DNA from 2 places in the Photobacterium sanguinicancri genome. Region 2 is predicted to be linked to the other one. Evidence: predicted binding sites of a transcription regulator. Region 2 holds the regulator's gene; the other holds the start of a gene.
The links. The regulator PurR, encoded in region 2, represses purine synthesis genes. The targets are predictions, from matches to a motif close to TNANGNAAACGTTTNCNTNA.
Positions count from the first base shown of each region.

Region 1: a site for PurR is predicted at 5,152-5,171, ahead of glpX (class II fructose-bisphosphatase). Genes of this name have one in related genera too.

Region 1 is NZ_AP024850.1:183,725-192,322, forward strand. Features, by position in the region: gene pfkA (6-phosphofructokinase) at 1-307, shown strand, start outside; gene tpiA (triose-phosphate isomerase) at 490-1,260, opposite strand; gene OCU87_RS00880 (5-carboxymethyl-2-hydroxymuconate Delta-isomerase) at 1,642-1,989, shown strand; gene OCU87_RS00885 (DUF3135 domain-containing protein) at 1,991-2,311, opposite strand; gene OCU87_RS00890 (ferredoxin--NADP reductase) at 2,471-3,214, opposite strand; gene OCU87_RS00895 (helix-turn-helix transcriptional regulator) at 3,230-3,847, opposite strand; gene glpX (class II fructose-bisphosphatase) at 4,085-5,092, opposite strand; gene OCU87_RS00905 (hypothetical protein) at 5,281-5,454, shown strand; gene glpK (glycerol kinase GlpK) at 5,630-7,153, opposite strand; gene OCU87_RS00915 (MIP/aquaporin family protein) at 7,271-8,122, opposite strand.
Region 2 is NZ_AP024850.1:2,130,027-2,138,624, reverse strand. Features, by position in the region: gene lpdA (dihydrolipoyl dehydrogenase) at 1-671, opposite strand, end outside; gene OCU87_RS10200 (carboxymuconolactone decarboxylase family protein) at 682-1,305, opposite strand; gene OCU87_RS10195 (hypothetical protein) at 1,449-1,841, opposite strand; gene OCU87_RS10190 (TfoX/Sxy family DNA transformation protein) at 2,167-2,757, opposite strand; cyclic di-GMP riboswitch class I at 2,883-2,988, opposite strand; gene purR (HTH-type transcriptional repressor PurR) at 3,265-4,269, opposite strand; gene OCU87_RS10180 (heme ABC transporter ATP-binding protein) at 4,600-5,415, opposite strand; gene OCU87_RS10175 (FecCD family ABC transporter permease) at 5,412-6,449, opposite strand; gene OCU87_RS10170 (heme/hemin ABC transporter substrate-binding protein) at 6,477-7,322, opposite strand; gene OCU87_RS10165 (ExbD/TolR family protein) at 7,319-7,741, opposite strand; gene OCU87_RS10160 (MotA/TolQ/ExbB proton channel family protein) at 7,738-8,451, opposite strand; gene OCU87_RS10155 (energy transducer TonB) at 8,455-8,598, opposite strand, start outside.

The DNA.
Region 1 (8,598 bases), 1.8 Mb from region 2:
TGCACTGACAGAACTGATGACAGATGCCAACGAACTGGCCAAATACATTGAAGATCAGACTGGCCGTGAAACACGCGCAACCGTTCTTGGTCATATTCAACGTGGTGGTCAGCCTACAGCATTCGACCGTATCCTAGCGTCACGCATGGGTGCTTTCTCGGTTGATTTGCTGCTTCAAGGCGAAGGTGGTCGTTGTGTGGGTATCCAAAATGAAAAAATGGTTCACCACGACATCATCGATGCAATTGAAAACATGAAGCGTCCAGTACGTACTGATCTTTACGCAGTGGCAGACAAATTGTTCTAAATTGCGAAGAGAGATCACGTAGGCTTCTATTTATTGAGCTGCGTGTTGAAATGAAAGCCGGCCTTAGCGTCGGCTTTTTTGTGGCTGCAAGTTAGTGAACATGCTGACATAAAGAGAAATAGCAGGCACAAAAAAGGCCACCGAAGTGACCTTTCATTAAGCTAATCTGTGGTTATACGAGATTATGCTTTTGCTTCAGCTGCTGCTTTAGCGATAGCTGCAAAGCCTTTCGCGTCAAGTGCTGCACCGCCAACTAGCGCACCATCGATGTCTGGTTGTGCGAAGTATGCTGCTGCGTTTTCTGGTTTAACAGAACCGCCGTATTGGATAACAACTTTTTTCGCAACATCTTCAGATTTCTCTGCGATGTGAGCACGAATTTGTGCGTGGATGCGTTGTGCATCTTCAGCTGTTGCTGCTTTACCAGTACCGATAGCCCAGATTGGTTCGTATGCGATGATAGCGCCGTTAAGAGCGTCAACACCTAGCGTATTGATTACTGCGTCGATTTGACGAGCACATACAGCCATAGTTTCGCCAGCTTCGTTTTGTGCATCAGACTCACCAATACAAAGAACAGGTGTTAGGCCATTTTCTTTTAGGAAAGCGAATTTCTTAGCAACGAACTCGTCTGATTCAGCGTGGTATTCACGACGCTCAGAGTGACCGATGATGATGTGGCTTGCACCGAAGTCTTTCAGCATCGCTGGAGACATATCACCAGTGAAAGCACCGCTGTTGTTTAGATCTGTATTCTGTGCACCAAGAATGATCTTGTTACCGCCTGCAGCGATTTCACGCTCTGCAAGGTCGATGTATAGCGCTGGTGGAGCAACGGCTACGTCAACACCTTCAACACCTTCTAATTCAGCGTTAAGGCCTTTAAGAAGGTCAGAGACCATTTCCTTGCTACCGTTTAGCTTCCAGTTACCCATAACTACAGGATGGCGCATAGCATTTCTCCAAATTTAAATAGTGTAAATTAAAACAAATCGGTTTAAGTCGTTGGCCATCTGGTTGAGAGCCACATAGATAGAAAGACTTAATTCGATTTGTCTCAATTACGTAAAAATATAACAGAATTCTGAATAATTTTACTGTTCAAAATCATTGTCGTGCTTGGTTGTACCTTTTTCGTGAAGAAAAGTGAACAGTGAAAGCGTAATTAATCATAAATTCAGCGTAAATTTTATGTTTCACCGTCAAATAAGACAGTGATCTTTGGTTGAATTTTCACCTATGTAACTCGCCATGAATGGTCAAATATCGTACTGTAATGGCTAAGTGTTAGCAGATTGTGCTGGCGCTAGGGCTGAGTTTTTTAAGGAGGAAAAATGCCAAATCTTGTGGTGGAGTATGCCGATCCTGTCGCTGAGCGCGTCAATGTGGCTGGCTTGCTGGATGATTTACACAGGGTAATGTTGGCCAGTGGTTTGTTTGAAGCCGATGCTGTCAAAACGCGCGCTTATCCTTGCCATAATTGGTTGATTGGTGAAGATGGTGTTAAACAAACGTTTATCCATATCGAGCTGAGCTTATTGGCTGGACGAACGATCGAGCAAAAGCGAATTTTAACCCGAGAGGTAATGGGCGAGCTTGAAAAGCATGCTGCTGACATTAATAGCTTAACGATTGATATTCGCGACATGGATCCAGAGACATTCTTAAAAGTCAGTGCGTAATCTAGGATGCCGAGGGTGGTCGACGAAAGGGCTTAATATCAGCCTGTTGGTGCTTGATAGTCTCGGGTGCCGTTAGGGCTTGTGAGAAGCGGATAAATTGCTTGTGAAGTTCTTTTCGTAGCATCACATTGACATGGTTAGGGTTTTTACCTGTCGCGATGACATGATTAATGTGGCTAAGCTGAGCTTGAAGGCGAGGCTGCATCGCTTCACTGGCATTATCGATGATCTGTTGGCTCATGGTGATACGCAGCGTTTCTAAGGCGGCAGGGTCGTGCTCTGCCATTGTTTTGAGTTCATCAAAACTGGGTAATGTTTGCAGGTGTGGAGGTGAGTGGCTTGCACTCTCGGACAAATGATCTGACATTATCGGCTTCCTTCTTCAGCTTACCTTCTTACCCTAGCCAGTCAGTTGAGATCTTGACTGGCTCAGAGTTGAGACAAGCCCAATAAAAGGGAGTTGTTTCTCGTTTTTATGTAATTACCAGTAATGTTCCATCGTTATCTGCCCTGGCGCTCGACGTAAATTTTTCGCCAGTCCTTTTTGCTCTAATGCTGCTTTAGTGTCACGGACCATTTCAGGGTTGCCACATAACATCACTTGGCTTTGTTCTGCATTAAGCGTTAAGCCGACATGACGCTCTAATAAACCATCAGCAATCGCAAGGGGAACACGTCCGGTGAGTGATAGCATCGCGGGTTCACGGCTGACAAACGGTTGTACTATAAGTTGGTCGGGGTATTGTTCTTTGAGGGCATTGATTTCAGCTTGATAGCTTAAGTCTGCAGCATAGCGCACTGCATGCACCAGTACGACTTTACGAAAACGCTTCCAGACTTCTTTCTCACGTAACATGGACAGGTAAGGGCCAATGGCAGTCCCCGTCGCTAATAGCCACAAGTGTTCACCTGGAGGTACTTCGCTTAGCATGAAGTAGCCTGTTGCTCGCGCAGAGACATAAACCTGATCGCCTGTCTCTAGCTGGTGCAAACGGGGGGATAGCAAGCCATCAGCAACCCGTGTTGCGTAAATTTCAATGGTGTTATCACTCGGTGGGTTAACAAATGAATAAGCCCGCTGGATCATCTTTCCGTCGATTTCTAAACCGAGTTTAGTGAACTGCCCTGCTTTAAAGGGCTCGATATTTGCTCGTAACGTCAGGCTAAACAAATCGTTATTCCAATGACGATTGTTTATTACTTCCGCGGGGATCCAGTCAGCCATAGTTGGCTCCTTATTCTAATTGTTCATGATTCGATAAGCGCAACGCCTCTCTCCGGCGATAATGTGGTCGTTCCTTTCGACAAGGTATTCATTTCCCAATAAACGTTGGAAGACATTTAATTCTGATTGGCACAGTGATGGGCAACGTTTGGCTGCGTGGCAAATAGGGCAGTGGTTTTCAACCAGCAGGTAGCCTTGCTCATCGTGAAGCAGCTCAGCCATGTAGCCTTCCTGCTCCCTGAGTGTAGTCAGTAATTCGAGTTTTTCTTTTAAATTTTCACACTTTGCTAGTGCTTGTTGGTATTGCTCGAACGTTTGTTGTTCACGTTGATTAATTACTTTTTCCAAACCGCTAGCGCCAAATAAATCTTCGACTGAATCGAGCATTTGAATGATCAAATCACCATGACGATCGGTGAATTGGTTGTGCCCTTGTGCCGTTAAACGCCAGTGGCGAGTTGGGCGGCCCACCTTCACTTTTACATCGTGAAAATCAACCAACCCTGATTCTTCTAGCCCTTGAAGGTGCTGGCGTACCCCCATGGTTGTTAGGCGTAATTCTTGTGCCAACGCCTTGGCGGTGACATCACCTTCCCGCTTCATTCGTTGAAGAATTTTATCGATTGTTTTCATAGCACCATCTTCCTCTGTCATCACTATTATGTAACCAGCTAGCTAAATAAAGCAACGACTTTACAAACTAAGCATAGAAGATGAAGCAAGCTTATGGGAGTGAAAATATGAGAGTGAGTGCGATTAAAGAATAGGCAGAATGTGAACGAGGGAAATGTGACAGCATAAAAAAGCGCGCCAAAGGAGGCACGCTTTATGACTACGAATAGTGTGTCGCGAAAAGCTAATAAGTGCTACTTAGATGATGTGGCCTTTAATCGCATCGTCTTTACGTGATAAGTAGTGCGTTGATTTAATACGACGGATCGTACGGCACTTACCACGGATCAGTAGGGTTTCAGTCGTTGCCATATCACCTTGGCGGCTAATGCCTTCCAGTAGATCGCCTTTCGTAATACCCGTACCGGCAAAAATCACGTTATCGCTTTTTGCCATGTCTTCCATGCGCAGTAGCTTGTTTGGTTCGATACCCATCTCGCCACAACGGTCAATTTCAATCTGACCAAGACGACGATTTTCTTCGTTGTCTTCTTTCACTTGATGGCGAGGGATCAAACGGCCATGCATGTCACCGCCAAGGGCGCGAATGGCTGCAGCCGAAACCACACCTTCAGGTGCGCCACCGATGCAGTACATTACGTCGACTTCGCTATCAGGCATACAGGTCAGGATCGACGCTGCTACATCACCATCAGGGAAGGCGAAGACACGTACACCCATCGCTTGCATGTCGACAATAATTTGATCATGACGCGGTTTCGCTAACGTCGTCACAACCAGTGAATCGAGTGTTTTACCCAATGCTGCTGCGATGTTTTCTAGGTTTTCAGCCAGTGGCTTGTCTAGGTCAATAGCCCCTTTAGCGCCAGGACCAACAACCAATTTTTCCATGTACATGTCTGGTGCTTTAAGGAATGAGCCTTTTTCACCAGCAGCAAGTACTGCTAACGCGTTGTTTTGGCCCATCGCTGTCATGCGAGTGCCTTCGATTGGGTCAACGGCGATGTCTACTGCATCACCACCCAAACCGACTTTTTCACCAATGTAGAGCATTGGTGCTTCATCGATTTCACCTTCACCAATAACGATCTCACCTTCAATTTCGGTTTGATTCAGAAGGGTACGCATAACTTCAACTGCTGCGCCATCGGCAGCATTTTTGTCACCACGGCCAAGCCATTTGTAGCCAGCCAGTGCGGCACCTTCAGTGACACGGGAAAATGCCATCGCTAAATCGCGTTTCATGGTTACTCCGGAAGTAGAAAACAGTGGGCTTTTTAACTGGCGGGGATCTTATCACAGCTTGAGTGAAACGTTTGCGTTAATTTATTTCTGTGCACTATCAAGTAGTAGGCGTGAAAAAGATCACGATAATAAATATGGCTTTCGGTCAAAATGTTAGCATAAAAATATAACAGAAATAGCGAGATACGATGCATAGGCTGATCAAGCGCTTTCGCCGCGAGGTGAAACAAGAAAACCAACAACTAAACAAGCGACAACAGAGCCAAGCCCACAACCAATTATTGCGCCTTGAATACGGGTTATTAATCTTACTGATAGCCATTATTGTCGTGCCGATCTTGTGGCATAGCTTAATCGCGTAGTCATGGCTGAAAACTGGTGAGGTGGGTGTTGTTGAATATTCTGTTTGATTGATGGCGGTGTGATTGCTTAAAAGACGATGAAAAGAAAACAATTGAATTGAAATGACAAAGAAAAGGTCTGCTAGTGCAGACCTTTTTTGAAGGGTGAACCTCTGAGAGAGTTAATGATCACTCGTTACTCGTCATCGTAGTCTTCATCGATTGCCCAGCCTTTTGCACATTCAACCGCACGTTGCCAGCCACGGTAGCGGCGTTCACGTTTCTTGTCGTTGGCACAAGGTAGGAAGTTACGATCTAGCACTGCTTTGTCTTTTAGCTCATCAATGCTGTCCCAGAAGCCAACGGCAAGGCCAGCTAAGTACGCAGCACCCAGTGCTGTTACTTCCGTTACAACCGGACGGTGTACCTCAGTGTCGAGGATATCTGATTGGAACTGCATTAAGAAGTTATTGGCTACCGCGCCGCCATCAACACGTAGGCTGGCTAGTTTGATACCCGAGTCCGCTTGCATAGCGTCCAATACATCACGTGTTTGGTAAGCCACACTTTCCAGCGTTGCACGAATAATGTGGTTAGAGTTAACACCACGCGTTAGGCCAACAATTGCCCCACGAGCATACGGGTCCCAGTAAGGTGCACCTAAGCCCGTAAATGCAGGTACGACGTATACGCCGTTAGCACTGCCGACTTTTTCTGCAAAGTATTCAGAGTCGCTCGCATCACTCAGCAGTTTCACTTCATCGCGTAGCCACTGTACGGATGCGCCACCCATAAAGACGGCGCCTTCGAGTGCGTAAGCCACGTCACCTTTAGGGCCACAGGCTAGCGTCGTCAATAGACCATTGTGCGAGGTCACTTTTTCTTTGCCTGTGTTCATTAGCAAGAAACAGCCCGTACCGTAGGTGTTTTTCGCTTGACCTTGTTCAACACACATTTGGCCAAATAGTGCGGCTTGTTGGTCACCTGCAATACCAGAGATTGGAATACGCGTACCGCCTTTACCACCAATGTTAGTTTGGCCGTACACTTGAGAAGAGGGTTTCACTTCAGGCATCATAGACAGTGGAATATCTAAAGCTTTCAGCAGTTTTTCATCCCATTGTAGGGTGTTGATGTTAAACACCATAGTACGTGAAGCATTGGTGTAATCAGTAACGTGAACACGTCCTTGAGTCATCTTCCAGATCAGCCAAGTATCAACGGTACCAAAGAGTAGATTACCGGCTTCTGCTTCTTCACGTGCGCCTTCTACATTATCCAGAATCCATTTAATTTTGGTGCCAGAGAAATACGGGTCGACCACCAGGCCAGTGTTTTCACGGATGTACTCTTCTAGTCCTTCACCTTTCAGGCCTTCACAAATATCAGCAGTACGGCGGCATTGCCATACAATCGCATTGTAAACAGGCTTACCGGTGTTTTTATCCCAAACAATGGTGGTTTCACGTTGGTTGGTGATACCAATACCCGCGACTTGGTCTGAGCGGATGCCTGCTTTGGCAAGTACTTCCACTAAGGTTGAACTTTGCGTTGCATAGATCTCAAGAGGATCGTGCTCAACCCAGCCTGCTTTTGGATAAATCTGGGTGAATTCACGTTGAGAAGAGCAGACGATGTTGGCGTTGTGGTCTAACACAACCGCGCGGGAACTAGTCGTACCCTGATCAAGTGCAACAATGTACTTTTGCTCAGTGGTCATAACATTTTCCTCGATGTATTTTTATAGGGTAGTAGAGATGGACGCTATCTTCAGCCCGACCACAGACGCTGGGTCGAGCTGGCATCCTATTTTTATGTTCGTTTCATGCTGATGCGATTAAGCATTGGCTGTTTCTTGTTCGCTATCGCCTTCGCATTTATTTGGTAGGGTGCAGTTGTTGCCTGGCAGGTAAGTACCAATCACTTTCGGGTACAACCAGCCACCAAAACATGCGCCGAAGATAGGCGCCAGTATTGGCACTATCATATATGGAATATCTTTACCGCCAGTCAGTGCCATGTCACCCCATCCCGCCATGAAGGCAAAGAACTTAGGGCCAAAGTCACGAGCTGGGTTCATCGCAAAACCAGTTAGTGGACCTAAAGAACCACCGATAATTGCGATTAAAATACCAATCAGTAGAGGGCCCATAGCGCCACGTGGTGCACCGTTCTTATCATCACCAATCGCTAGAATGGCAAACATCAGTACCGCTGTGATCACGAACTCAACCGCAAATGCACCGCTAAAAGACAGGGCTGCATGAGGGTAAGTTGAGAAAATACCTGCGGTTGCTAGGCTGGCTTCACTGCCTCGGACGATCTGATTTGCGGCTTCGAATTCGGTAAAGAGGTTGCTGTAAAGTGCGTAGATAAGTGCCGCCGAACAGAAAGCACCAAGTACTTGGGCCACAATGTACGGGCCGACTTTGCGTTTATCAAAGCCGTGGAAGAGTGCAAGTGCGATGGTGACTGCTGGGTTGATATGAGCACCGGATACGCCTGCTGTACAGTAGATAGCAAGCGCGACACCGAAGCCCCACATAATACTGACTTCCCACTGGCCGAATTCTGCACCTGTTAATACAAGGGCTGCGACACATCCGACGCCGAAGAAGATCAGCAAACCTGTTCCTATAAACTCAGCGATACACTCTCCGAGGAGGGTGTGTTGTTTTGAGTTGGTCATCTTTCAGTCCTTTTATCGATATGTTGTAGGGGTATCGTTTTTATAGTTATTCACAGCGAGGTGCTGTGTACCGATATTATGAAAATATTTTCGTTCGAATAATGTGCGTTCGAGCATAAAAGGAAAATGATAACGCGTAAACGCGCAAGCGTTTGCGTGTTTTATGATTGAAATCTCATTTTTACTAAATGGTTATTTAAATGCGCGAAAGGCAACATTTTGCTTATGCCACTTTAGGGGTATGTTGTTGAATTGGCATAAAAAATCCGACCTAAAATAGGTCGGATGTGCCAGAGAAGGCAAATCTTGGATAAATCCAAGAGAGATACGATCAAGATAAAAAGTAGCATGGTGAGGCTGCATGAAAATAGATTGAGATCGCAATTCTACGCATTGTTTGGCATGCGATGGCTGAATTATCACACTCCACTGTTTACCTATTCATGCAGGTTTGCGCTGGTTTCGCATAAATGTCG
Region 2 (8,598 bases):
CGCTGCTCGATAATGCCCATAACAAATTTCGCGACCAGTGGAAAAACCCCTAATAGCGCGAGAGAAATAAGCACAGGGGCTGAAATAATGCCACTGAGTGAATCTATTTCGCCAAGTTGGGTACCCGCGTTGATATAAACAGCCGTACCTGCCAGCATCCCTATTTGGCTGACTAAGTAAAAGCGTTTGGTTGATAGCGGTGTTAACCCCATTAGTAGGTTCACCAGAAAGAACGGGAACACTGGGATTAATCGCAGTGTGAATAGATAAAAAGGACCGTCTTTTTTAATGCCTGCATTGATAGGCGCAAGACGATGCCCGAATTTAGCTTGTACCCAGTCGCGAAGAATATAACGGCTAAATAGGAAAGCGAGTGTCGCACCAATGGTGCTCGCAAACGAGATTAAAATCAGGCTCCACCAAAAACCAAATAATGCCGCACCCAGTAGAGTCATGATTGCCGCGCCCGGTAAAGAGAGTGCCGTTACAACAATATAAATCGAAAAGTACACGATACTCGCGAAGAAGGGACGTGCTGCTATCGTATCTTGCAATGCGACTTGCTGCGCCTTCGCTTGCTCTAATGTGAAGTACTGGCCTAAATCAAACAGGAACCAACTTCCAATAAGCGTGGCAATTATGGTAATGAGCAGTAGTTTCTTTTTATCCATGAGATAACTCCTACGATTTACTTGATGGTGGAGGTTGTGTAGCCGATGACGCGTCCTGTTTATCGGCCGAGTTGTTATCGTTCAGTGCAGATGTGATAGGGATGGAGCAAAAGCCTTGCGCAGGCACATCTAGCGCGGTATTAAACTTAGCTGATAGATTTTGAAAAGCGATCAGTGCAGTAAGTTCAACGAGGCTATCTTCATCAAACCACTGTTGCAGATCAGCTAGCATCGTTTCTGTTACTTTTTGCCCTGTAATAGTCATGGCTTCAACATAATGCAGCACCGCTATTTCTTCATCGGTGAATAAGGTGATGTTTTGTTGCCACTGGGAGAGGGCTTTGATCTTTTCAACAGAATCACAACGCTCTGCTAGGCGCATTCCATTGGCATCGACGCAAAACTCACAATCATTAAGCTGTGAAACACGGACACAAACAAGAGAGCGCGTAACAGGTGAAAGTGGAGAGTGGCGGCGATCAAGGTAGCCAAAAAATCCTGCGACTAACCAAAAGAGTGGTGGACGGCGTCCCCACAGCAAAGAAGGGTTCAGTTCTGCGCCGAAATTACGCTTCTGTAGCCAAAGTAATGGGCGGACAAAGATGGAGTATTTGTTTTTTTTCGCGAGGCGCACTGCGTCGTTTCCTTATGAACACATGATATAGCACCAATGCTATACCAAGGTAATAAAGGAGACCCAACGAAGGACGCAAATATTTCAATTAATTAGAGAAAAACTGAAAATAGCCGCTGAGTGTCTGTAATTTGAGCAGCTTTTTAGTTAATGGCTACTTCTACAGCTTGGCTACGTTCTTGTTGCACAACACGGTTATCCGGAATATCAGACAAAGCGATATAAGCTGATGCGATGAAAGGCAGGCATGCAAGGACCAGTGTTTTGCCAATGTGATAGTTTCGATACCAGTATTTACGAGCGCGAACTTTGAGTAATACGCCCCATACAATCAGCATGATATTAAAGCCGCATGTCAGGGTAACTGTATCAATGAGTGCATTAAGTGGAGCCAGTTGCTGAGAGACTAGTAGCATGACTAAAGCTGGAGGGAGTAGGCTAAGAAGAACAAAGGCACGGAATAACTTTGGCCATTTGTTAAATTTGTCTTTGAATATGTGGTCTGTTTGCCCAGGAAAAGGCTTTGAACAGAGCATACTTGCCTCACTTTTTGCAATCTATAAAGAGACTGCACGTTGGTTATGGCGAAGGTTATGAAGCGTCATTAAAGTGGCGCTACCTTCATGCAACAGTTGCCATAAGTAGTTAAAAACAATTTTTTGACGTTGGTTGTTCTGCTGCTAGCCAGTATTTTACTTATTTAAGGTAAGATTAAAAGTTAACTGATGCTTTTGTGAACAGTATTTGTGAGAAGAGTCAATCTTTGACGTAATCCTGACATTCAGGAGGCTGGAGCTATAAAAAACGAGGCCAAAGCCCCGTTTTTTATATTGTAAAAAGTGTTGTTTTTGACCGAATGGCTTAAGGTAATAAACCTAACAACTCTCCGCGTCTTGTTTCACTGATCACCGACCAATGTCTGCCGCTGATCGCGCCTTCTAAAGCCCAAAGCAACTCGATGTTGAGATTATTATCATGTGTATCGAGTAGTGCTTTATAAGCATCAATAGCGCCAACTTCTACAAGCTTGTCGACAGTATCAATACCTACTTTTTTCAGCATACGTTCATTCGCTAACCGTAAATTGGGTAAATCTTTGATACGTGAAGGCCCAACTTTACTTTTTGTTTCTTTGTCGTTATTTGCACCGTCTAAAGAACCGCGTGCGTGTTCAATGATCATCTCTGGAGTATTCCACCAGGTATCAGGTATTGCAAAATGCTTAGTCACAACGGGAAAACCGCGTTTTTCATAAACATAAGGGGTTAAGTCAGCTTTTTTAAACTGCTCAATATTTTTAGCATTGGCACGAAGGTGTAACTTATTTTTTACGACAAGTGCAAACATCGTTTCACCTGAAAAAATGCCAAAACCGCCAAACATGGACCGTGATTTAACACTGTCAAAGCAGTCGAATAATTTTAGGGTGTCTTTAAGTATTGGTTTATCCATGCGACTTCTCGGTGAAATAAATCTGGGAGTCACCTAACATATAAGCGAGGAGTTTAGATTAGCAAAGCACACTTAATATATGTCAAAAGCATGTCAAATCCTGAAGCAGGTTTTGCGTTAAATCCATCGGTAACCCCGCTACCTTAAAAGTGTTAAATGTTACCCAAATAACACTCTGTTAGGCCGGAAGCTTTGCGTCCCATTCTTTCAAATGGTTTGCCTTGTTCGTGACTGAATAAGCATATCGTAAATAGCAGAAAATCGTTTAACTTACGGGGGTCAAAGTGTGATGTTGCTTCAATTATTACTATTAAGAGAGAGAGAATATTCAGGTGTGAAATGAAATGAGCAGTAAATTGAAGAGAACTATTTCAATTTTATAAGTAAACTTATTGTTATAGATTAAGTGTTTGTGTGAAAAAATCGAATTTTAAGCGATGTGAATTTATAAAAAAACCGACGTTTAATATTGTCGGTTTTTTGTTTTTTTATGCGCAATAAGAATAATTAATTGAGCTTATGAACTGACTTACGGACAACGAGTGCCGGTGACATTTCAAAAACACGGGTCTCATGTTTTTTATCTTTTACGCGTTCCATCAAGATTTCAATCGCTGTTTTACCTAAGCGGCGTTTAGGCTGGTGGATTGTTGTCAAAGGTGGCGAGAAGAAAGGTGCTAGCTCGATATTATCGTAACCAATGATTGAGATATCTTCAGGCACTCGAATTCCATGTTGAACGAAAGTACTGATCATCGCCATTGCCATAATGTCGTTAAAACAGAAGATAGCAGTAGGGCGCTCTTTCATTGCAATAAACTGTTCAGCTGCTTGTACGGCAGTCTCACACTCGAAGTCACCTTCAATGATCCAATCTTCATTAATATCTAGATCAGCTTCACCCATCGCTTTTTGGAAGCCTTTCAAGCGTTCACGACAGGTTGATTTTTCATTGTGGCCAGATAGACAGCCAATCTTAGTGTGGCCATTTTCGATAAAGTGCTTGATCGCGACATAACCACCGACTGCTGCGTTATCTTGGATTTTATCTGTGTGTGGGCTTTCTGGGCCCCAGTCCATCACAACCATAGGTAGATCACTTTGGCGTTCTAATAGATCTAATAAACGCTGGTCGAGATCTGAACACATAACCATCAAGCCATCTACACGCTTTTCAGCCAGCATGCGCAAGTAATCACGTTGCTTAGAGAGGTTACCTTCGGTGTTACATAGAATTAAGGTATAGCCTTCTTTGTAACAGTATTCTTCTACGCCATGTACAACTTCAGCAAAGAACGGGTTAGTCGATTTCGTTACTAACATACCGATAGTGCGAGTAGTATTACATTTCAGGCTGCGAGCAACAGCACTTGGCGCATAGTTCAGTTCATCGACGGCAGCCAACACTTTCTTCTGTGTTGCTTCTGCTACGAAGCGTGTTTTGTTTATCACGTGAGAGACTGTTGTCGTTGAAACACCAGCCATACGTGCAACATCTTTAATCGTTGCCATAGTTATTCTTCTAATAATTGCAATAAAGAGGGTCTAGCTAAGCCATCCAACACGCCTACTCTTTTTACGTTGAGTGCATGTGTCGCTTTAGACCTTCCATAAAAGTGAAAAGCCGCTTCTCTAGGATGAGCGGCTTTTATAGATTAGGGTAGCGTTACATTGTTAATCGCTTGCGTTCACATTTTACTGAGTGTAGCGCACAGTGCAACGTTTCTGTTTATCAAGATGGTAATACTTGATAGACATCAACAATAATAATGTAACTATGGTGATTTTTGATGCGTTAGTATGCATTCGCATGGGTAATGTAATAAATACGCAAGTAAAGTGCTACAAAATCACGGGGTGTTTGTGCACCGGATGCTCTGTCATAGTGACTGGCCAACCGTAGACTCGTTCAATGTTACTCGGTTCGAGTGCGTGCCACGCATCGCCATCTGCTTGTATTTTGCCATTATTCACAATAATCAAGCGATTGGCATATTGTGCCGCTAGGTTTAGATCATGCAATACAACGATAACGGCAGCGCCAGCTTTAGCCATGTTCTGCGCTAATTGTAACGTCTTATGCTGATGAGCCAAATCAAGAGCCGATGTGGGTTCATCAAGCATTAGAATCGCATTTTCATTTGCTTCACTCAGTTGTGTCAGAATTCGCGCAAAATGAACTCTTTGCTTTTCTCCGCCAGATAAAGAGGGATATAACCTGTCGGCGAGTGTTGTGACATCGGTCTTTTCCATCATTTCAGCTGCTGTCGCCGTTGCATCCGCGCGGGGAAGATCGAGTGGTAAAGCACCGAGTTCGACTACTTCTTGTGCGGTAAATGCAAAGCTTAAACTACTGTGTTGAGGTAAAACGGCTAAATATCGGGCTAACGCTTTAGCTGGCCACTTAGCTTGGTTCTTATTATGAATGCGGATATCACCTCCTGCATCCAACTCGCCACACAGTACTTTGAGTAGTGTACTTTTGCCTGCGCCGTTAGGTCCAAGTAATGCGGTCACCTCACCATGCCTAATCTCGAGATTAAAATCATCAAGTAAGATTTTACCACCAAGGCTGAGGTTTAACCCTTTAGCTGCGATCGCAACGCTATCATGGTGGGTCGACTGCCATTGATCAGATATATGAGCATCAACCATCATGATAAGCGACCTTTTTGTTTAATAAGTAACAGAATAAAGAAGGGGGCACCTAAGATGGCGGTAATGATCCCTACGGGCAATTCAGCGGGAGCCGCAATAACACGGGCGATCATATCTGCAATCAGCAAAATTAATGCGCCAAGCAAGGCTGATAATGGCAGTAAGCTTTTATGGTTAGGCCCGGTAAGCATACGGCCTAAATGTGGAATAATAAGACCAATAAAGCCAATCACGCCTGTTAGCGATACGCACACTCCCACACCAGCAGCACACAACAAAATTAGGCTGCGTTTTAATGCTTGGACATTCACACCCATGTGTTTTGCTTCAGCTTCGCCAAGTAGAAAGGCATTTAGAGCGTTGGCCTTGCGATCAAACACCCACATAAGAATACCGAATGTTGAGAAGGCGAGTGCGATACCTGGCCATGTAGCACCCGCGAGTGATCCCATTGTCCACAGTGATAAATCACGTAGAGCTTGGTCATCGGCAAAGTAATTCATTAAGCCTAAAGCTGCGCCAGAAAGTGCTCCGATAGCCACCCCAGCGAGTAGCATGATAGTAACGGATGTTCCGTTTTTATCTGTCCCCAGTGTATATACCAACCAAGTACTTACTGCGCCACCAAGAAACGCCATGATAGGCACAGTACCTAATGTTAATAGGATCGGGAAAGATGATGCTAAAGAACCAAAAAGAACAATAGCCAGTGCAGCACCTAAACTCGCACCACCTGAAACCCCAATGATGCCAGGATCGGCCAACGGATTTCGAAATAGCCCCTGCATAACAGCACCACATAAAGCGAGAATGGCACCAATCGCAATACATAATAGTGTTCTTGGCAGCCTTATTTGTTGGATCACTATCTGGATGTGTGCGGGTAATTCACTTTGCCAAGGCGTAAAGGCTTTTAAGCTTTGACTGAGAGTTATAGCCATAGGGCCAACAATCACGGATGTAGCCACCGCAAGGAAGAGCAAGCTCAACCCAACGGGGAAAACGATTTTTAATGGAAGTCTTTGGATTTGCATAACGGACACGTAATCAATACTCGACGATTAAGGGTAGAAAACGCGGTTTAAGCGTTCTGCTTCACTGAGGCTTTTAAGTCCAAGGCCACCAATAAGTGCCGTGCCATCAATAACAACAACGGCTTTATTAATGCCTGCTGGGGTGGCAGCAAGGAGTGGAAGTTCTTTGAATAGACCGTCAGCTTGGCCGATTGAGTTGTAAGTACGGCTACTTAGCATGATGATATCGGGTTGCATTTCAAGCATAGATTCCGCGGAAATCGGCTTATAAGACTCCACTTTTTGCGCTGCTGGGTTAATACCACCCGCAAGATTAATAACGGTATCTGCTGTTGTATTGCGTCCACCTACAGTTGCAGGGCGACCTTCATGAATCGATAGGAATAAGACTTTTACAGGCTTTTTACTTACGGTAGAAGCACGTTTGTTATTGTTTTGAATATTAGCAACTTGCTGCTTTACCTTTTCTTTTAGCTCGTTTGCTTTGTTTTGCTTACCTGTGATTTCGCCAATGCTATCTATACGATTTAGAAGATCATTCACTGTTTCGCCTGAATTGAGAATATTCACCTCAACACCAGCCTGTTTCACTAGGTCGAGGGTAGTTTTTGGCCCCATTTCTTCCGAACCTAATAAGCGAGTAGGGGTTAACGCGATCAGGCTCTCTGCAGATAATGCGCGATGGTAACCCAGCGTCGGGATATTTTTATTCACTAAGCTTCTGCTGGTGGCATCGACTGCGACAATGTTTTGCTCTGCACCGATAGCATTTAAAAGTTCAGTAATGGCTGAACCTGCACTGATGATACGCTCATTAGCCAAGCTTGATGTGGCGGTTAAAAGCAGAGTTGTAGCTAAGACTAAGCGTTTCATGATGCTTCCTCTTCCATTAGTAATTGTGTTGCTTTGATTTCATGTTGTTGAAGTAGTGCCAAAAGCTTGAGCATGTGTTCGACTGATGCGCCTTTATCTGCACCAATAACAACGGGCTTTTTAGGGTTAGCTTTTACTTCTTTTAATAAGTTGATGCTAAAGCTTTGCCAGTTATTCGCTTCTTTACCTTGTAGAGCCCAGTAGGGATCTTTTGCCAATAAGTTGATCGTAATGGGATCAGCATGGGTTTCTTGTAACACTTCGGTACTTGTTTGCGGCAATTCCACATCAAGGGATTGAAGTTTCACACTGGCTGTCAGTAATAAAAACACCATTACAATGAAGATGATATCGAGTAAAGGCGTAAGATCAGGTTTGAGTTCGTCACTGTCCCATGAGGTGTTTGATGCGCGGATCATGGTTGCACCTTAGATCCATTCATTACTGCTGCGGTTTGGGTTGCTGCAGAGCTTTCAGTTACTGCTGAATCATCTGAGGTATGGAAGTTAATGCCTTCAATCCACAGGTTACAATGATTGAGTGAGTGCTCTAATTTAGAGGTAATGCTGTCAGCCCAAACGCCTAGAAGTTGTGATCCAGTAATAGCGGGTAGGGCAATAATCAAGCCTGCGGCTGTGGTGCGCATGGCAAGGCCGAGCCCGTCGGCAAGATCGTTTGGAGTGACTGACCCCGTTGATGCTGCAATGCCCTTAAACATATCAATCAGACCAAGCACTGTGCCCAATAAGCCAAGTAATGGGCTGATAACCCCAATCAGTGCCAGTAAGCGCAGCCCAGATCGCAGTTGTTTACGTTTTTGCTGTAACCAAATACTGGCTGCATCTTCTCGCAATGTTTTGTCGAAATGACGATGGGCAATTAACATTGCTACGCCTTTATAGAGCAGAGGCCTTTTTTGCTTTAGATCGGTTACGAGTTGATCAAGCTGTGGTTGGTTATTATGATCTTGTTTAGCCAAGATCGTATTGATTTTAGAATGGCCAACTCCCGTACAGAGTAAGACTTGAATGAAACGCTCCAGCAAAATCATTAAAGTGATTGCTGAACATAAGAAGAGAGGCCAAGCCATTAGGCCAAATTGTTCTTGAAAGCTTGTGATGGTGTTCATGCCTTAATCCAACTTGAAACGAACAGGAATGTGTACACGATGCGCAATAGCTTGCCCATCGACGATATAAGATGAAAATTGCCAGCGTTTAATGGCAGCTAACGCTGCATCGTCGAGTACATTCGTGCCCGATGACTTCACTAGTAT